Azospira inquinata: one gene and its partner. The protein of the gene in region 1 binds, or shares a complex with, the protein of each later gene. Links are inferred from orthologs where the notes say so. Each region holds a gene or a part of one and is shown in the gene's direction. Other genes may lie near its edges.

The links.
Region 2: the proteins of tig (region 1) and rpsG are in contact, whole or in part, in a crystal structure (PDB 3GTY), measured with the Thermotoga maritima proteins. The link is inferred for Azospira inquinata from one-to-one orthologs. Residues at the interface, in WP_004081061.1 of Thermotoga maritima: Glu122, Val124, Val129, Leu130, Tyr133, Glu188, Gly259, Ile262, Tyr263, Glu266, Ser270, Glu273, Gln274, Glu277, Arg308, Gln311, Ile312, Ser315, Tyr316, Glu325, Arg329, Arg336, Leu363, Phe366, Trp367, Arg373, Leu377, Arg381, Leu384, Glu387; in WP_004081843.1 of Thermotoga maritima: Lys34, Lys52, Lys55, Glu59, Arg62, Gln63, Glu66, Asn67, Lys69, Val71, Arg95, Ala109, Lys110, Lys111, Gly112, Arg113, Pro114, Glu117, Glu121, Ile124, Ala125, Tyr127, Asn128, Asn129, Thr130, Gly131, Lys135, Asp139, Arg142, Met143.

What each region holds. Positions count from the first base shown.
Region 1 is NZ_CP064782.1:2,783,693-2,800,595, forward strand. What follows is about bases 6,716-9,606. They hold tig (trigger factor), read left to right. Parts: upstream 6,716-7,454; coding sequence 7,455-8,759; downstream 8,760-9,606. Other genes in these bases: hpnC (squalene synthase HpnC), read right to left, coding at 6,716-7,134; clpP (ATP-dependent Clp endopeptidase proteolytic subunit ClpP), read left to right, coding at 8,812-9,453; clpX (ATP-dependent Clp protease ATP-binding subunit ClpX), read left to right, coding at 9,470-9,606. Outside these bases: Azoinq_RS12660 (HlyD family secretion protein), read right to left, coding at 1-181; Azoinq_RS12665 (TetR/AcrR family transcriptional regulator), read right to left, coding at 178-717; Azoinq_RS12670 (HDOD domain-containing protein), read left to right, coding at 969-1,853; Azoinq_RS12675 (RNA-binding S4 domain-containing protein), read left to right, coding at 1,935-2,153; Azoinq_RS12680 (EAL and HDOD domain-containing protein), read right to left, coding at 2,379-3,722; hydroxysqualene dehydroxylase HpnE, read right to left, coding at 4,126-5,448; presqualene diphosphate synthase HpnD, read right to left, coding at 5,477-6,310; more of hpnC, read right to left, coding at 6,307-6,715; more of clpX, read left to right, coding at 9,607-10,744; lon (endopeptidase La), read left to right, coding at 10,834-13,251; Azoinq_RS12725 (HU family DNA-binding protein), read left to right, coding at 13,408-13,680; Azoinq_RS12735 (SurA N-terminal domain-containing protein), read left to right, coding at 14,078-15,988; Azoinq_RS12740 (hypothetical protein), read left to right, coding at 16,410-16,802. UniProt on the Bacillus subtilis protein: Involved in protein export. Acts as a chaperone by maintaining the newly synthesized protein in an open conformation. Functions as a peptidyl-prolyl cis-trans isomerase.
Region 2 is NZ_CP064782.1:1,164,901-1,168,407, reverse strand. The notes cover bases 1-2,767. They hold rpsG (30S ribosomal protein S7), read left to right. Parts: upstream 1-1,032; coding sequence 1,033-1,503; downstream 1,504-2,767. Other genes in these bases: fusA (elongation factor G), read left to right, coding at 1,543-2,767; rpsL (30S ribosomal protein S12), read left to right, coding at 554-931; rpoC (DNA-directed RNA polymerase subunit beta'), read left to right, coding at 1-386. Also shown: more of fusA, read left to right, coding at 2,768-3,507.

The sequences.
Region 1 (16,903 bases):
CCCGGGGAATGTCCAGGGTGGCCAGATAACCGGCCTGGGGCGCTGCCAGATAGAGGTAATCCCCTTCCACATAACCGCTGTAGGTGGCCGTGCCCTGGGGACTACAGGCGGTCAGGAGCAGGGCGCTGGCCAGGGCGGGAAGGGAAAAGGCCGCCGGGCGGAGGCAGAGGGTGGCAATCATGGCTGGAGGGGAGTGCTGAGAAGGGGGAGCAGGGTGCCCAGGGCGGTATCGATGTCCTGGCGGGACTGGTCGCTTTGCTGGGCCAGATTGAGGCAGGCCAGGCCCACCAGGGTGGCGTGGAGCAGCAGGACCCGGGCTGGGGCCGGGGGCTGGCCGTTACGGGAAAGGAGCCCGGTGAGGGTTTGGCGCAGGCGCTGGACAAAGAGGCCCAGGGCTTCCCGCAGGGCCGGGTCCTGGTCAGCGGCTACCATCAGGCCCAGCATCATGCGGATACGGGGCAGATAGGCCAGGGCCTGGCTAAAGTGTTCCAGGGTGGGGGGGAGGTTTTCCAGATGTTGCTGGCTCTGGGCCAGATCCTGGGCAATGGAGTGCTCCGCAATGGCCAGCAGCAACACATTGCGGGTGGGAAAGTAGTAGGTCAGGTGGCTTTGGCTGACCCCGGCCTGGCGGGCAATGCGGGGCTGGGTCAGGGCAGCGATGCCTTGCTCCCGGAGCAGGGTCACCCCCGCTTCGAGGAGCCGTTCTTTGACGGACATGGGGGAGGGCTTCCCGGTACCTGAAAAAAGAATTTGGTAAATCTACCAAATATTTTCCGGGGCCGGAAGGGGCATGGGGCCCCGGGGACGGGGAATGTGAGCAAAAGCTGATATGTCGCCAGGATTAGTGATGGTTTTGATCATTATCAAATCCCGAAAAACGCCTCCCTTTAGAATGGCGAACAAGCGCTAATTTCATGGCCCGATCCATCCCCCAGGGGCGCGGGCCCCACCGTCGGAGGCTTTCCACCATGTTTCAAGAACATCCCGTGGAAGAAATCGGGGCCGGCCAGGTGGCCGACCTGCTCAAAACCATTGCTATTCCCCCTTGTCCCAGTGTGCTCATGGCTCTGTTCTCTGAAGCCCGACAGGACGAGGTGGATTTCATCAAAATCAGCAGTCTCATCAGCGGGGACGTGGGGCTGGCCGCGGCCATGATGAAGACCGCCAATTCCCCCTATTTCGGGTTGCGCCAGAAGGTGCGCAGTGTGCAGCAGGCCACGGCAGTGCTGGGGCTGAAAAATATCCTCAGCGTGGTGTCCGGCCTTTCCCTGCAAAAGGCCCTGACCCCTCCCGGCTTCAATATGGACCGGTTCTGGGAACGCTCCAATCTCCACGCCGTGACCTGCTCCCGGCTGGCCCGGCGCCTGCCCGCCGTGGCGGCGGAAGACGCCTACACCTACGGGCTCTTCCACGATTGCGGCATTCCCCTGCTGATGCAGCGTTTCCCCGAGTACCGCCAGACCCTGGCCCAGGCCAACCAGTCTCCCCGGCCCCTGCCCGAGGTGGAAAACCAGGCCCATGGCACCAATCACGTGGTGGTGGGGGCCATGCTGGGGCACAACTGGCAATTGCCCGAATCCGTGGTCCAGGCCATCCAGTTTCACCATGATCCGGATGTGCTGGATGCCAAGGATGGCCCCTGGTCTCCCGTGGTGCGGCTGCTGGTGGCCCTGTCCCTCCTGGCGGATCACCAGGTGGCCCATTTTCTTGGCTATCCGGACGAAGCGGAATGGCTAGCCCACGGTGTTGCGGCCCTGGACTATCTGGGTTTCGACGAAGAGGAGCTGGACGAAATCCAGCAGGAAGTGGCGGACGACCTGGCGGAAATCCGGGGTTATCGGGGGGAAAACTAGGGCCCGGGCCCCTCTCCCGCCACCCTGGTCAGGGGCCCGGGGAGGGAGGACAATGGCGGCCTTTTTTGGGAGCCTAATGCCATGACGATTCGTTTCCCGGTGCGGGGGAATCACATCCAGCTGGATCAACTGCTGAAGGCCGCTGGCCTGTGCGATTCCGGCGGTGCCGCCCATGCGGCGGTGGAAGCGGGGGAAGTGCTGGTGGATGGGGCGCTGGAACGGCGCAAGCGGGCCAAACTCCATCCCGGTCAGCAGGTGGAATTCGGCGGGCAAACCGTGGAACTGGTGGCCGAAGCCTGAGGGGCCAACTTGGGGGGGCTTGAGCTAGTCCTCCGTTGGGCCCCATTTTTCTGGGGCTTTTAGGCCGGTGTTTTTGCGCCCCTGAGACTCTGGCTGTGTGGGGGCCGGGGATCATCCTGTTTCCTGTTGCTGGTAAGAGGGCTCTCACCTCTGCTAATCCGGCTTTTTCCCCTGGGAGTTTCTTCCCCAGGGCTACCGTCTTTTCTTCCTGCCTGAGCCTTAGATTTAGCCCAGTTGCAGGGCGCTTTCCGCCCAACTCAGGGCCGCCTGGTTCAGGGCATTCAGATCCCCCTCCAATCCCAATTTTTCCGCCCAGCTCCGGGCCTGGGGGCCGAGGCCCCGTTCCAGGGCTAAGGTCAGGGCCAGGTAGGGGGCGTAGGGGCCTTCGCTCCGGAGGAGTACGGACCGTACTTCTTCCGCCAGATGGAGCCGGGCCAGCACCTTGTCCATGGGCTGGTTGAGGAGCACGTCAAAGAGGGAGAGCAGGCCCACCAGGAACAGCTCCTCGCATTCCTGCCGGGGGCGGCGGCCTTCGTCCAAAGTTTCCATGAAACGGGCCCGGGTCAGGGCGATTTCCAGCAGGGCCTCATCCCGATCCCGGGTCTGGCCGGTGCGGAACATGGCCACGGTGAGCCAGCGGTAGAGCCGTTCCCGGCCCAGGACCAAGATGGCCTGCTCCAGGCTGGCTACCGGGGTAACCAGCCCGGCGGCGGGGGAATTGGCCAGGCGCAGCAAATGGAGGGCCACCCCCGGATCTTTCTTTGCCGCCTCCCCCAGGGCGGATAAATCCGCTTCCTGGCGCAGCTGGTTGAGCATTTCGATGAGCACCAGGCGGGATTCGTTGAGCCTTTCCCCCTTTTCTTCCTCATCCGGGGCCGTGGCGAAGGGGCCCAGGCAGTAGGTGAAGCCCAGGGCCCCGCAAAGCCGCCGTTCCGGCCAGGAGGGGACCCCACTGGCGATCAGGGTGAGGTGGGGATGGCGCTGGCCCAGTCCCCGGGCCAGGCGCTCGAACTGGGACAGGGTGTAATTCTCCAGGCTGAGCAGGGCGCCGAAGGCAGCATCCAGCAGGGGCGCCAGCTCCGGGTCCAGACTGAGGCCAGCTAGAGCCACCCGGCGCCCGGCTTCCTTAGCCTGGGTGAGGCTTTGCAGCAGCGCCTCCGGTAGGCGGCCGCTCTGGCGTAAATCCAGAAGATAGAGGGTGTGGGGGCCATCCAGAAGGGCCAGCCGTTCATCGGCCAGGAGGGCGGGGCTGACCGGCACCAGGGCCAAGCGGCGCTGGGCGAAGCCGGGGATGCCCCCATCCACCAGGGTCTGGATCAGATCCCCTGAGACCTCTTCCCCTCCTGCCGTGGTCCTGGCTTGGCTCCGGAAGAGGTAACCGCACAGCCGGTTTTTGCCATCCAGGATTTCTTCCCGGGTAAGCCATTGTTCGGCCTGCTGGCGGCGCACCAGGGCCTCCGGCAGGGGCGCCGGGACGGGCGTGGTTGGGGGCGCCGAAGGGGGCGGCGGAGAAATTTGGGGTGCAGAAGACTGTCCCAAAAAACGGGAAAACAGGGAGCTAAAACTCATGGCGGTCGTGGCGTAAGAACCCCGTCATTCAAAGATGACTTGTGGGGCAAAACTAATTATGACCTTTAGCCTACCCGTTCTCCGTCCCGGTGGACAAGGGATTGGTGCCTATTTTGTACATTTTTACGTCGGGCCCGGACCGGAGGTGGGGATAAACCGCCCTTATGCACATTTCCCTGGAGTAAAGCTGTGGAAAAACTTTGCATAAGTGGTGCAACGGTATGATTTTGTGCGGTGTTTTTTGTCTGCTTAAAAAATAGGCAGGGCGGGAGGCAAGGGGGAGAAAGCCTCGGGGAAAAACCGGCACCACAAGCGCCCCGATGGTGGGGAAAGCCCCCAGGCCCTCTGAACCTCTTGAGGCTACTGAGAAACCTGAGATGCTTGGGTCGCCCGCGCCCCAAACTCAGCCCAGGGCCGCCCGGGCGGCGGCTAGTCCGTTGCGCACCGCCCCTTCCAGGGTGGCCGGGTAGCCATTGTCCACATAGTCTCCGGCGAGGAAAAAGCCGGTCCAGGGCGTGGCGGTGCCAGGCCGTTCCAGGCCGGGGGTGCAGCTGAAGGTGGCCCGGGCTTCCCGCACCAGCTGGTGCCAGTGGGGGGGCGGCAGGGGACGGCCCAGGGCTGTCTGGATTTCCCCGTGGAGGGCGGTAGCCAGCGCCGAAGCGTTGCAGGCTTCCCAAGGGCCGTGGGCGCTGAGAACACAGGCCAGAAGGCCCGGGGTACCGGTCAGGCCCCGATCAAACACCCATTGACCCAGGGGGCCGGCCAGGGCCAGTAGGGGCCAGGGCAGGGCGGTATCCGGGGGATAGGCCAGATAACAGGTGGCGATGGGCTGATAGGTGAGGCCTTGAAGGCTGGCGAGCAGCCTGGTCTGGGCGGGGGAAGTGGTGGGGGCGGCCTGGGGCAGGAGCGGGGCCGCGTGTTGGGGCGCCACCGCTAGAATCACCCGGTCATGGCGTCGGCTTTGCCCCTCCGGTAACTGGAGTTGCCAGCCTTCCGCGACCGGATGAATGGCCTGGATGCGGCAGCCCAGGCGGACTTCCTGACCCCGTTGGCGGAGCCAGTCCAGGGCCGGGTCCGGCAACAGGGCCCCCAGATGGCGGGTGGCTAGCACTAGATCGGTGGCGGCCCGGCCGCCCCCTAGGCTGTCTTGCAGCACCCGGGCGAAGACCTGGGCCGAGGCTCGTTCCGCCGGGGTGTTGAGGGCTGCCAGACAAAGGGGCTGCCAGAAACTGGTTTGCAGGTGGGGAGGCTGGTGCTGCTGGTCCAGCAACTGGGTGACCGGCATATCCTGCTCCAGCCGGTAAGCCTGGCGTTGCAGGTGAGCCATGAAGGTGGCAGCGGCCAGCTTGTCCCGAATACCCAAGCCCCGGGCCGCCATCAGGCCCCAGGCCAGATGCAGAGGGGCGGGGAGGCGGGGCAGGGCGAGGCGGAAATGGGGGGGCTGGGCCAGGACCAGGGGGCGGCGCTCCAGGTGCCGGTCGCCCCCCACCCGGGCCAGCAGCTCCAGGGTTGCCGTGTAGGCCCCCAGCATCAGGTGGGAACCGTTGTCCAGCGCCAATCCCCGGATGTCTGCCCGGCGCGCCCGGCCGCCCGCCAGGGGGGCAGCCTCGTAAAGGCTTACCCTCTGTCCGGCTTGGGTTAATTCCAAGGCGGCGGCCAGACCGGACCAGCCGGCGCCGATAATGGCGACGCTTTTCCCGGCCCCCAGGCTGGGAGGGGCGGACATCGGGTTTGCCTCCATGGCCAGCCCGGGCCTAGCCCTGGAGCCAGGCCTTGAGGGCCAGCCACAGCTTGCGGGGAGGCGGCAGGGAAATGCGGTGGGTGAGCACCAGGCCCGGCTCCTCCGCCACCATCTCCAGCAACTCCCGGTAGATGGCCGCCATCATCAGGCCGGGGCGTTGATTGCGCCGGTCTTCCCCTGGCAGAGCGGCCAGGGCCTGGGCGTAATAGCCCCGGGCCCGGTCAATCTGGAAGGCCATGAGTTGGTCGAAATTTTCGGAACGGCGGGAATGGAGAATGTCCGCGGCGGGCACGTTAAAACGCTGTAGGTCTTCCATGGGCAGGTAGATACGGCCCCGCCGGGCATCATCCCCCACGTCCCGGATAATGTTGGTGAGCTGGAAGGCCAGGCCCAGATCGTGGGCGTACTGGCGAGTCTGGCGATTTTTATAGCCGAAAACTTCCGCCGCCAGCAGACCCACCACGCTGGCTACCCGGTAGCAGTAGAGCTGGAGGGCCTTGAAGTCCGGGTAGCGGGCCTGGTGCAGGTCCATGTCCATGCCGTCCACAATTTCCAACAGCAATTCCTTGGGGAGGGGAAAACGGGGCAGCAGGGCTTGCAGGGCCTGGGCGACCGGGTGCTGGGCTTCCCCGGCATAGAGCCGTTCCAGCTCCTGGCGCCACCAGGTGAGCTTGGCGGCGGCTACCTGGGGGTCCTGGCAGTCGTCCACCACATCGTCCACCTCCCGGCAGAAGGCGTAGAGGGCGGTCATGGCCCGGCGTTTATCCCGGGGCAGAATGCGGAAACTGGCGGTGAAGCTGGAGCCGCTGGCGGCGGTGCGGTCGCGGCAGTATTGATCAGGGGTCATGGGCGGTAAGGGCGCCAGCCCAGGAGGGCGGCGAGGGCAATGAGAAGCCAGTCCGGTAGGGCCAGGGTGGGGCGGTGGTGGAACACATCGCCTTGAACGCGGCGAATTTTACTCAGAATCCGCAGTCCGCCGTGGACCGTGAAGCGGATTTCCCAGCCGAAGCGGCCCGGCAGGCGGCGGCACAGGGCAGCGCCTGCCTCCATCAGTTCCCGGGCCCGGCTGACTTCAAAGTCCATGAGTTGGATGAAGGCTTGGTCTGTCAGCCCCTTGGCCAGGTGCTCCGGGGTCACGGCGTAGCGCTCCATGTCTTCCTGGGGGAGATAAATCCGGCCTTTTTCCCAATCCACTGCCACATCCTGCCAAAAATTGATGAGTTGGAGGGCGGTGCAGATTTTATCGCTGTCCGCCAGATTGGCCGGGGTGGCTCGACCGAACAGGTGGAGCAGGAGGCGGCCCACCGGGTTGGCGGAGCGGCGGCAGTAATCCAGCAGGTCGCTGTAGGTGGAGTAGCACTTCACCGTCACGTCCTGGGCGAAGGCGGAGAGTAAATCCCGGAAAAGGGCCAGGGGTAGGGCATGGACGGCGATGATGGGGGCCAGGGCTTGGAACAGGGGAGTCTGGGGCGTTTTTCCGGCTTCGATCAGGTCCAGTTCCGCCCCGTAGGCGGCCAGGGCCGCCAGACGGGCTTCCGGAGCTTGATCTCCTTCATCCGCCAGATCGTCCGCGCTACGGGCGAAGCGGTAGAGGATTTCCACCGGCTTACGCAGATGGGGGGGCAGCAGCAGGGAGGCGACGGGGAAATTTTCGTAATGATCGACGGGCATGGGGGCCGGAAAAAGCTGGCGCCTTCTGTTGGAAACCGCTTCCGGATAACGGTCCAGGCGCTTGTCATGAAATCAGGGTGGGGCGGGGGATGCCTCCCCCCGGGCCGGGAACCCTGCCAGGGGCTGGCCGGGAGAGGGCATCCGGAGGCTTACAGTATAGGGGCTTCTCGGGTAAAATGCGCCGTTTCAGCGAAAGTGGCGGAATTGGTAGACGCACTGGATTTAGGTTCCAGCGCCGCAAGGCGTGGGGGTTCGAGTCCCCCCTTTCGCACCACCATCGGGTAGCGGCATCCAGCCGCAGTCGTCACTAAGGAAAACGCATGCAAGAAAATACGCAAGCTTCCAGCGCGCTGGAACGCCGCCTGGATTTGTCCGTCGCCATCGCCGATCTGGATAAAGAAACTGACGTGCGCTTAAAGCGCATGTCCAAGAAGGTCAAAATGCCTGGCTTCCGTCCCGGCAAGGTGCCCTTCAACATCCTCAAGCAACAATACGGCGCTGAAGCCCGGCATGAAGCCCTGGCCGAAGCTCTGGACAAGGCCTTTGGCGAAGCCGTGACGGCGCAAAAGCTACGGGTGGCCGGTTATCCCAGCATCGAACCCAAGCAGGCTTCCAGCGAAACCCACATGGAGTTCTCCGCCGTGTTCGAGGTTTACCCGGAAATCACCCTGGGTGACGTGTCCGTCTCCGAAATCGAACGGCCCACCTATACCGTGGGTGCCGCCGAAGTGGACAAGACCCTGGATATTCTGCGCAAGCAACGGGTGAAGTTTGAAAAGGCCGACCGGGCTGCCGCCAAGGGCGACCGGGTGGTGATCGACTTCCTGGGTAAGAAGGACGGGGAAGCTTTCCAAGGCGGACAAGCCAACGATTACCCCTTCGTCCTGGGCGAAGGCATGATGCTGGCTGATTTCGAAACCAATGTGGAAGGCTTGAAGGCTGGCGAAGCCAAGACCTTCGACATGACTTTCCCCGCCGATTACTTCTCCAAGGATCTGGCCGGCCAAGCGGTGCAATTTGAAATCACCGTCAAGGAAGTGCAAGCCCCGGTGCTGCCCGAAGTCAATGAGGAATTCGCCAAGCTGATGGGCATTGGGGACGGTGACGTGGCCAAGATGCGGGCCGAAATCGAAACCAACCTGAGCCGGGAAGTGAAGAAGCGCCTGCAAGCCAAGACCAAGGACCAGGTCATGGAAGCCCTGCTCAAGGTTAATCCGGTGGAAGTGCCCAACGCTTTGGTCAGCGCCGAAGTGGAACGGCTGATGCAAGCTGCCAAGGCCGATATGGAAGCCCGGGGCTTCAAGGGCCAGGATCTGCCGGTGAAGCCCGAATGGTTCACCGAACAGGCCAAGCGCCGCGTGACCCTGGGTCTGGTTCTGTCCGAACTGGTGAAGAGCGAAAATCTCTACGCCACCAAGGAACAGATCAAGGTCCTGGTAGACGAAGCCGCCCAATCCTACGAGAATCCTGAAGAAGTGTCCCGCTGGTACTACGCTCAACCCCAACGCCTGGCCGAAGTGGAAGCCGTGGTGGTGGAAAATAATGTGGTGGATTGGGTGCTCGGCAAGGCGAAGGTGACGGATAAGACCGCCGACTTCGACGAACTGATGAGCCGTCGGGCCTAAAAGATAAAAGTCATTGTCCCAACCTTTTCCTTTTCCAACAGAGGGAGCAGGCATGAAGATTGAAAACGGAAGCCAATGGGCGCCCCAAGGCCTGGGGCTGGTTCCCATGGTGGTCGAACAAAGTGGTCGCGGCGAACGCGCCTACGACATCTATTCACGTCTGCTCAAGGAGCGGGTGGTTTTTCTCGTCGGTCCGGTGACCGACGAGACGGCCAATCTGGTGGTGGCCCAGCTCCTGTTCCTGGAAGCGGAAAATCCGGACAAGGATATTTATCTCTACATCAACTCCCCCGGGGGCGTGGTGACTGCGGGTATGTCCATCTACGACACCATGCAGTTCATCAAGCCAGACGTCTCCACCCTGTGTCTTGGGCAGGCGGCGTCCATGGGGGCGTTTTTGCTGAATGCGGGGGCCAAGGGCAAGCGGTTTGCCCTGCCCAACTCCCGCATCATGATTCACCAGCCTCTGGGCGGATTCCAGGGGCAGGCGTCGGACATTGAAATCCACGCCAAGGAAATCCTCTCCCTGCGGGCTAAGTTGAACAAGTTGATGGCTTTGCATTCCGGCCAATCCGTGGAAAACATCGAAAAGGATACGGACCGGGATAATTTTCTTTCCGCCGATGAGGCGGCAGAATATGGCCTGATCGACAAAGTGCTGTCCAGCCGCCAGGACGTGGCGGAGGCCAAATAAGCGGAGTGCCCCCGAGATGACGGAGAAGAAATCCGGAAGTAGCGAAAAACTGCTCTATTGCTCGTTTTGCGGCAAGAGCCAGCATGAGGTGAAAAAGCTGATTGCCGGTCCTTCCGTGTTCATCTGCGACGAATGCATTGAGCTGTGCAATGACATCATCCGCGACGAAATCGCTGCGGGTGAGGGTGGCCTGAAAGGCACCAAGGAAGACCTGCCCACCCCCAAGGAAATTTGCGCCATCCTGGACCAGTACGTGATCGGTCAGGAACCGGCGAAGAAAATTCTTTCCGTGGCGGTGTACAACCATTACAAGCGTCTGCGCCATCACGGCAAGAGTGATGATGTGGAGCTGGCCAAGAGCAACATTCTGCTCATCGGTCCCACCGGCTCGGGCAAGACCCTGCTGGCCCAGACCATGGCCCGTCTGCTTAACGTACCTTTTGTCATGGCCGATGCCACCACCCTCACCGAAGCCGGTTATGTGGGGGAGGATGTGGAAAACATCATTCAGAAGCTGTTGCAAAAGTGCGATTACGATGTGGAAAAGGCCCAGCAGGGCATTGTCTACATCGACGAAATCGACAAAATTTCTCGCAAGTCCGACAACCCGTCCATTACCCGGGATGTGTCCGGGGAAGGGGTGCAGCAGGCCCTGCTCAAGCTCATTGAGGGGACGGTGGCCTCCGTACCGCCCCAGGGCGGGCGCAAGCATCCCAACCAGGACTTCGTCCAGGTGGATACCACCAATATCCTGTTCGTCTGCGGCGGTGCCTTCGACGGTCTGGAAAAGGTCATCCGCAACCGTTCCCAAAAGGGTGGTATCGGTTTTGGCGCCCAGGTGAAGAGCCAGGACGACAAGAAGGACGTGGGACTGGTGCTGCGGGGGGTGGAGCCGGAAGATTTGATCAAATTCGGCCTCATTCCCGAATTCGTCGGTCGTCTGCCCGTGGTGGCGACCCTGGAAGAGCTGTCGGAAGCGGCCCTGGTGCAAATCCTGATCGAGCCCAAGAACGCCCTGATCAAGCAGTACCAAAAGCTCTTCGCCATGGAAGGAGTGGAACTGGAAGTCCGGCCTGCCGCCCTTTCCGCCATTGCCAAGAAGGCCCTGGAACGGAAGACGGGGGCCCGGGGCCTGCGTTCTATCCTGGAAGGGGTGCTTCTGGACACCATGTATGAACTGCCTGGGATGGAAAATGTCTCCAAGGTAGTGATCGACGAAAACACCATTGCCGGTGATGCCAAGCCGATTCTGATCTACGCTGATCAACCCAAGGTTTCTGGCTCCAACTGATCTGCATTCCCGGGCCGTTTTACGGCCCGGGCTTGAAGAATCCTCCTGCGTCCCCATTTACGGGGCACTGCACTCCTGAAGGCTTCGCCATGTCCCCTATTACCCTTTTGCCGTCCCAGCCGGTGGAATTGCCCCTGTTGCCTCTGCGCGACGTGGTGGTCTTCCCCCACATGGTTATTCCCCTGTTCGTGGGGCGTCCAAAATCCATCAAAGCTCTGGAAACCGCCATGGAAAGCGGCAAGAGCATTCTGCTGGTGGCCCAGAAGTCGGCCGCCAAGGATGATCCCTTGCCCGAGGATTTGTACGACATTGGCTGCATCGCCAATATCCTGCAAATGCTCAAGCTGCCCGACGGTACCGTGAAGGTGCTGGTGGAAGGCACCCAGCGGGCCCATCTGGATGGGGTGGATAACCAACCTGAGCAGTTTTTTGCCACCGCCACCCCGGTGGCCGGGGAAGATGCGCCCAACCACGAGGTGGAGGCCATGCGCCGGGCGGTCATTACCCAGTTTGACCAGTACGTCAAACTGAACAAGAAAATCCCCCCGGAAATCCTGACCTCCATCGCCGGTATCGAAGAAGCGGGCCGGCTGGCAGACACCATTGCCGCCCATCTGCCCCTCAAGTTGGAGCAGAAGCAGGACATTCTGGAAATGTTCGATGTGAAATCCCGCATCGAGCGCCTGCTCACCCAGCTGGAAGCGGAAATTGACATCCTGCAGGTGGAAAAGCGTATCCGTGGCCGGGTTAAACGGCAGATGGAAAAGAGCCAGCGGGAGTACTACCTGAACGAACAGGTCAAGGCTATCCAGAAGGAGCTGGGGGAAGGGGAGGAGTGGGCGGATCTGGAGGAAATGGAAGCCAAGATCAAGTCCGCCGGCCTGACCAAGGAAGCCGCGGCCAAGGTCCAGTCCGAGCTGAAAAAGCTCAAGCTCATGTCCCCCATGTCGGCGGAAGCCACGGTGGTGCGCAACTACATCGAAACCGTGCTGGGCCTGCCCTGGAAAAAGAAAACCCGGGTTTCCAAGGACCTGGCGGAAGCAGAAAAGACCCTGGATAAGGACCACTGGGGCCTGGAAAAGGTTAAGGAACGGATTATCGAATATCTGGCCGTGCAACAGCGGGTGGATAAGCTGAAGGCTCCCATCCTCTGCCTGGTGGGGCCTCCCGGGGTGGGCAAGACCTCCCTGGGCCAGTCCATTGCCAAGGCCACCAACCGCAAGTTCGTGCGCATGAGCCTGGGCGGGGTGCGGGACGAGGCTGAGGTGCGGGGGCACCGGCGCACCTATATCGGTTCCATGCCCGGCAAGATTCTCCAGAACATGACCAAGGTGGGGGTGAAGAATCCCCTGTTCCTCCTGGATGAAGTGGACAAGATGGGCCAGGACTTCCGGGGCGATCCTTCTTCTGCCCTGCTGGAAGTGCTGGACCCGGAACAGAATTCCACCTTTGTGGACCACTATGTGGAAGTGGAATTTGACCTGTCCGAGGTCATGTTCGTTGCTACGGCCAATACCCTGAATATCCCCGCTCCCCTGCTGGATCGGATGGAATTGATCCGTCTTTCCGGCTACACGGAGGATGAAAAGGTCAATATCGCCCAGCGTTATCTGCTCCCCAAGCAGATGAAAAACAACGGTCTGAAGAAGACCGAGCTGGCGGTGGCGGAAAGTGCCCTGCGGGACATCGTGCGCTACTACACCCGGGAAGCCGGGGTGCGGAGCCTGGAGCGGGAAATTTCCAAGATCTGCCGGAAGGTGGTGAAGACCCTGCTGCTGAAGAAAACTACCACCAAGGTGGCGGTTTCTTCCCGCAACCTGGACAAATATCTGGGGGTGCGGCGCTTTACCTACGGCATGGCGGAGAAAGAAAACCAGGTCGGCCAGGTGACCGGTCTGGCCTGGACCGAGGTGGGCGGCGAATTGCTCACCATCGAAACCGTGGCGTTGCCCGGCAAGGGCAAGACCATTACCACCGGTCAGCTGGGTGAGGTGATGCAGGAATCCATCCAGGCGGCCCTGTCCGTGGTGCGTAAGCGCTCCCATGCCCTGGGGATTGAGGACGACTTCTATCAAAAGAACGACATCCACATTCACTTGCCGGAAGGGGCTATTCCCAAGGATGGACCGTCCGCCGGTATCGCCATCAGCACCGCCCTGGTCTCCGTACTGACCGGCATTCCAGTGCGTTGCGACGTGGCCATGACCGGGGAAATCACCCTGCGGGGCGAAGTGCTGCCCATCGGTGGTTTGAAGGAAAAACTCCTGGCTGCGGTCCGGGGGGGCTTGCGCACGGCCTTGATTCCAGAGGAAAACGTTAAGGATTTGGCGGAAATTCCCGATAGCGTGAAAAATCGCATCGAAATAGTACCTGTTCGCTGGATTGATCAGGTGCTGGCCCGCGCCCTTGAACGCGCTCCGGAACCTCTGCCTGATGTGAAAGCAGAAGCAACCCCAGTTGCTCCTGTGGCGGAGGAAAATGCCGGATCGTCCCTGACCACCCATTGATGGGACTGGGGATGCCGGCACTAAACCGCCGGCATCCCCTCAGGCTTTGCCTGATGTTCCGTAAGCCCTTGAAAAACCGCTTGACACCGTAAAAAACCGCTTGCTATAAAAGTGCGTACAGGATTTCCTGTATCTACTTAATGTAAGGGGGCTTACGTGAATAAATCAGAACTGATCGATCAGATTGCCAAATCTGCCGATATTTCCAAAGCTGCGGCCGGGCGTGCGCTGGATGCCACTATCACGGCGGTGAAGGGAACTCTGAAAAAAGGGGGGCTGGTGACCCTGGTGGGCTTTGGTACTTTCTATGTGGGGAAACGGGCGGCCCGTACCGGGCGTAATCCCCGTACCGGCGCTTCCATCAAGATTAAATCTGCCAAGGTGCCTAAGTTCCGGGCTGGTAAAGCGCTGAAGGATGCGGTAAACTAGCCGACTCTTTCGGAGCTGGGTAAGACCCTCCGATGCCGGGTGCTTAGCTCAGTTGGTAGAGCGTCGCCCTTACAAGGCGAATGTCGGGGGTTCGAACCCCTCAGCACCCACCAAGACACGTGGGTTAAAAAGGGGCTTGGAGCGATCCAAGCCCCTTTTTGCATTTCTGCCTAGCCATACCCGTCCCAATTGTTTCCTCCGGGAAGTTTGTACCCCTCATTCCTTGACACCCATGGGGGAAACCCCGAGAATTTTCCAGTTTTACCGGACCGCCCGGGGAAAATTTGCTGGGATTCCTCCTGCATTTCCCCTCCGGCTCGGCTTTGCCCGGTTTTTTCGGGGCCGGTTTCCCGATCACTACGCCCGAACCCGTTTCCCTCTTCCAGAATAAATCATCATGTTTGATGCCGTTCGTAACAACAAAAGAATCGTCCAGGGATTCCTGGTCCTGATTACCCTGCCCTTTGCTTTTTGGGGGGTGGATTCCTATGTGCACAACACCGGGGCGGGGAACGACATCGCCAAGGTGGGCAGTGTGAAAATCACCCAGCAGCAGTATCAGGAAGCTTGGCGGGATCAGCAGCAGCGGCTGCGCCAGATGATGGGGGCCAGTTTTGACCCCGCCATGATGGATAGTCCGGAAGCCAAACAGGCGGTGCTCAATTCCCTCATTGACCGGAGCATCCTGTTGCAGGAAGCGGGCAAGAACCGCCTCTCCGCCAGCGATAACATGCTGCGGGATATCATCGCCAAGATTCCGGCGCTGCAAGAAAACGGCCAGTTTTCCATGGCCCGCTACGAGGCGGCCTTGAAGGCCCAGGGCCTGACCCAGGCCGGGTTTGAAGCCCAGATGCGCCAGGACATCACTTTGCAGCAGCTGGCCAGCGCCATCAGCGATACGGGCATGGTTTCGTCGTCCGTGGTGGATGCCCTACTGCGCATCCAGTCGGAAGAGCGGCTGGTGTCCGAGCTGCGTATTCCGGCGGCCCAGTTTGCTGACAAGGTAAAGCCCACGGATGGGGACCTGCAAAAGTACTACGACCAGCACAAGGCGGCCTTCAAGGTGCCGGAAGAACTGCGGGCCGAATACATTCAGCTTTCCCTGGATACCCTGCTGCCCCAGATCAGCGTCAAACCTGAGGATGTGAAGTCCTGGTACGACAGCCATAAGGATCGCTTCCAGCAGCCCGAAGAACGGCGTGCCAGCCATATTGTTATAACAGCGGACGCCAAAGCCTCTCCGGCGGATAAGGCCAAAGCTAAGGCTAAAGCGGAAGCAGTGCTGAAGGAAGTTCAGCAGAACCCGGGCAAGTTTGCCGATATTGCCAAACGGGAGTCCCAGGACCCGGGTTCTGCTGCCAAAGGGGGGGATCTGGGCTTCTTTGCTAAAGGTTCCATGGTTAAGCCCTTTGAAGACGCTGTATTTTCTATGAAAGAAGGCCAACTTTCCGGTCTAGTTCAGTCTGATTATGGTTACCACATCATCAAGCTGACCGGCATCAAGGCCGGCAAGGTGGCGTCCCTGGATGAGGTGAAGGGCCAGATTGAAAACGAACTGAAGAAACAGGAAGCTTCCCGCAAGTTTGCCGAAATGGCTGAGGCCTTCAGTAACACGGTCTATGAACAGGCAGACAGCCTCAAGCCCGCAGCGGACAAGTTCAAGCTCACCGTGCAGCAAAGCGGCTGGCTCACCCGTCAGGCCAACCCGGCCAACGGGGTACTGGGCAATGGCAAGCTCCTGGGGGCCCTGTTTGGTGACGACGCGGTAAAGAACAAGCGCAACACGGATGCGGTGGAAGTGGCCCCCAATACCCTGGTGGCTGCCCGGGTGGTGGAATACAAGCCCGCCTCCATGAAGACCTTCGAGTCCGTCAAGCCCCAGCTGCTGCAAGTGGTGAAAGCCCAGCAAATGGCCGATCTGGCGAAAAAGGCTGGGGAAGCCCAGCTGGCGGCCCTGGAAAAGGGGGAAGGGGCCAAGTCCGGCACCTGGACGCCAGCCCGGGCCATTTCCCGCCTGAACGGCAGCCAAATGGTGCCGCCCCCGGCGCTCCAGGCCATTTTCAAGGCCAAGGTGGCCAAGTTGCCCGCCTACGCTGGCGCCACTTTCCCCAACGGGGTGGGCTACGTGATCTATCGCATCGAAAAGGTTTCTCAGCCGGAAAAGCTGGACGAAACCAAGCGCCAGCAGCTGCATCAGGAATACGCCAATCTTTCTTCCCAGGAAGACTTCGGTGCCTACCTGTCCGCCCTGCGCAGCCGCTACAAGGTGGTGATCAACAAGTCCGCTCTGGACAACGCCAATCGGTGAGCTTCTTCCACCGAGGCCCGAAAAACCCTGCTGCGGCAGGGTTTTTTTATGGCCGGAAGGGGCGTTTTGAGGGGAATTGGGTATGACTTTGGCTAGATGAAATTCTCTTGCGACAGATCAAAATGGCGGAGCTTGGCTCCCGGTAAGGTGTTCCCCGAATTTCCCCGGTCGGGTAGATAAAAGGTGAATGGTGCGTTGCACAAAATCAGCCCGGCTTGTAGTACACTGATCCTCGCCACAATACTGTGGCGTATGGTCTTAGTGCTTCAGTTTGCAGCCTTAATTGCCTTTTGTTGCTTGGATTTAAGGCATGACAAAAGACGGTCCATGTAACCGTCGCCCGCTTTGGCGGGACCCGGCGCCGGATGGCCGGGTGTAGGGTGGAGACGTTGGGTTTGCGTCAAAACTAAGGAGTTTTACCATGCAAGCGTTTCGTTTTCCCAACGGCAGGGTCTTGCCGGTCGATGACAACCATCGCATTTCCACGGTGGTGGAGGTGGAACTGGCGGATTTGTTTGCCCAGTCCGCGCCCCAGGTGCGGGATTTGCTCGCCCAGCGGGCCACCGGTTCGGCCCTGGTGGAAGATGTGGAGTATCGGATTCTCTATGGCCAAGGCGGGGAGCTAGGCTTCCTGGTGGGGGGCAATGTGGCTTCCCTGGCCAAATCCGGGGTGCTCAAGCCGGTCAGCGTGCGGGTCAAGGTGGATTGCGCGACCGTGGGCGGCGTGGAAGAAGGGCTGACCAGCAAGCACGGGGAAGCCACCATGCACCAGCACATGGAGCATCTGGAAGACTTTTACGGCGACATGCTGTAACCGTCACCGGACGAAAAAACGGGGGAAAGCCTTCCCCCGGGATGAGGCGGCGTTTTCCCCAAACGCCGCTTTTTTTGTGCCCGGGTGTTAGGCCCGGGCAA
Region 2 (3,507 bases), 1.6 Mb from region 1 along the record:
GGGCCGAAGTGCTGGACCAAAACGACCGGATGGTAGCGGAAGGCAAGATTCCCGCGGTGTACGAACCCATGCTGTTGGGGATCACCAAGGCGTCCTTGTCCACCGATTCCTTCATCTCTGCCGCGTCCTTCCAAGAAACCACCCGAGTGCTGACCGAAGCCGCCATCATGGGCAAGCGGGACGAACTGCGTGGCTTGAAGGAAAACGTCATCGTGGGTCGCCTGATCCCGGCTGGTACCGGCTTGGCTTACCACAATGTGCGTCGTTTCCAAACCGCCGGCCAGGACATGGCTGCAAGCCGTGGTCTGGAAGGGGATGTGGCTCCCGAAGCTCCCGCCGAGACTCCGGTGGAAGCCGACGGTACCGGGCAAAACGACGCGGCTTGACTTTTGACCCGGCGTTGACTTAGGGGTTGTCAACCTCTAAAATCTCGGGTCTTTTCGCGGCATAGGCTAACCATTGCCTATGCTTGTATAAAAAAACCTGACTCGGCGCGGTTCTACCGCGCCGGATCAGTTTCTGGCGGCGCTGGCCGCCGTCTTGAGGATTAGCTATGCCGACCATTAACCAACTCGTGCGCAAGCCGCGCGTCGCTGAAACCCTGAAGAGCAAGGTTCCGGCCCTGGACAAGTGCCCGCAAAAGCGGGGCGTTTGCACCCGGGTCTACACCACCACTCCGAAAAAGCCGAACTCCGCTCTGCGGAAGGTCTGCAAGGTGCGCCTGACCAACGGCTTTGAAGTGATCTCCTACATCGGTGGTGAAGGCCACAATCTGCAGGAGCACTCCGTGGTTCTGATTCGCGGCGGCCGGGTTAAGGACTTGCCGGGTGTGCGTTACCACACCGTGCGTGGTTCTCTGGATACGCAAGGCGTCAAGGACCGGAAGCAATCCCGGTCCAAGTACGGTGCCAAGCGCCCGAAGGCTGCCTAATCCATTAGGTAGCTTTAGTAAGTGGCTGCTCTGCTGGGTAGCCAAGAGCCCCGGGCTATGGGAGTCCGGGGGTCAACTGAATCGTCAATTGAGAGGTTGTTATGCCCCGTCGTCGTGAAGTCCCGAAACGGGATATCCTGCCCGATCCTAAGTTCGGTAGCGTGGATGTCTCCAAGTTCGTTAATGCGGTTATGCAAAGCGGCAAGAAGTCTGTTGCCGAACGCATCGTTTACGGTGCCTTCGATCTGATCTCCGCCAAGGGTGGCAAGGATCCTCTGGAAGTCTTCGCGGCTGCCATCAACAATGTACGCCCCCTGGTGGAAGTGAAGTCCCGCCGGGTTGGTGGTGCCAACTATCAGGTGCCTGTGGAAGTGCGCCCCGCTCGTCGTATGGCTCTGGCCATGCGCTGGCTGAAGGAAGCTGCTCGTAAGCGTTCCGAAAAGTCCATGGGCCAACGTCTGGCTGCCGAAATGCTGGAAGCCTCCGAAAACCGCGGCGGTGCCGTGAAGAAACGGGATGAAGTTCACCGTATGGCCGAAGCCAACAAGGCTTTCGCCCACTACCGTTTCTAATCGTCTTGCGACGCAATTCCCTCTGCGAAGGTTACTAACGTGGCACGTAAAACTCCTATTGAACGGTACCGTAACATCGGTATCAGCGCCCACATCGACGCCGGCAAGACCACCACGACGGAACGCATCCTCTACTACACTGGCGTCAATCACAAGATTGGCGAAGTGCACGATGGCGCGGCCACCATGGACTGGATGGAGCAGGAGCAGGAACGGGGTATTACCATTACCTCCGCTGCCACCACCTGCTTCTGGAAGGGCATGGATATGTCTTTCCCCGAGCACCGCATCAACATCATCGACACCCCGGGGCACGTGGACTTCACTATTGAAGTGGAACGTTCCATGCGTGTTCTGGATGGTGCTTGCATGGTGTACTGTGCTGTGGGTGGCGTTCAGCCCCAGTCTGAAACCGTGTGGCGTCAGGCCAATAAGTACAAAGTGCCCCGTCTGGCCTTCGTGAACAAGATGGACCGCCAAGGTGCGGATTTCTTCAAGGTCTATGACCAAATGAAGACCCGCTTGAAGGGCAATCCTGTGCCTACCGTGATCCCCATCGGTGCCGAAGAAAACTTCGAAGGCGTGGTGGACCTGATTAAGATGAAGGCCATCTATTGGGATGAAGCGTCCCAAGGGATGAAGTTCGAATACCGGGATATCCCGGCTGACCTGCAAGAGTTGGCCCAAACCTGGCGTGAACAAATGCTGGAAGCCGCCGCCGAAGCTTCCGAGGAGCTGATGAATCAGTACCTGGAAAGCGGCGATCTGCCCGAAGCTGACATCATCAAGGGTCTGCGCGCTCGGACGATTGCTTGCGAAATCCAGCCCATGCTCTGCGGTACTGCCTTTAAGAACAAGGGCGTGCAGAAGATGCTGGACGCGGTTATCGAACTCCTGCCGTCCCCGGTGGATATTCCCCCGGTTACGGGCCATGACGACGATGACAAGGAAGCCGAACGTAAGGCTGCCGATGATGAGAAGTTCTCCGCCCTGGCCTTCAAGCTGATGACGGACCCCTACGTAGGTCAACTGACCTTCGTTCGGGTGTACTCCGGCGTGGTGAATTCCGGTGACACGGTTTACAACCCCGTGCGCGGTCGTAAGGAACGGATTGGTCGTCTGCTGCAGATGCACGCCAACAACCGGGTGGAAATCAAGGAAGTGCGCGCTGGCGACATCGCCGCTTTCGTGGGCTTGAAGGAAGTGACCACGGGCGAAACCCTGTGCGATCCGGATGCCATCATCACCCTGGAACGGATGGAATTCCCCGATCCCGTGATTCACGTGGCCGTGGAACCCAAGACCAAGGCTGACCAGGAAAAGATGGGTATCGCCCTGAATCGTCTGGCTCAGGAAGATCCGTCTTTCCGCGTACGTACTGACGAAGAATCCGGTCAAACCATTATTTCCGGGATGGGCGAGCTCCACTTGGAAATTATTGTGGATCGGATGCGCCGGGAATTTGGCGTGGAAGCCAACGTGGGTGCTCCCCAGGTGGCTTACCGGGAATGCATCAAGAAAGCGGTCGAACAGGAAGGCAAGTTCGTCAAGCAGTCTGGTGGTCGCGGTCAGTACGGTCACGTTTGGCTCAAGATCGAGCCCAACGAAGCCGGCAAGGGCTACGAATTCGTGGATGCCATCAAGGGCGGTGTGGTGCCTCGGGAATATATCCCGGCGGTGGACAAGGGGCTGCAAGATGCCATCGGTAGCGGCGTACTGGCCGGCTTCCCGGTGGTGGACGTGAAGTTCACCCTGTTTGACGGTTCCTACCACGACGTGGACTCCAACGAAAACGCTTTCCGTATGGCGGCCTCCATGGCCTTTAAGGAAGGGATGCGTAAGGCGAGCCCCACCCTGCTGGAACCCATGATGGCGGTGGAAGTAGAAACCCCGGAAGAGTACATGGGGAACGTGATGGGTGACCTGTCCGGTCGTCGTGGCATCGTGCAAGGGATGGATGACATCCCCGGCGGGATGAAGGCGATCAAGGCGGAAGTGCCTCTG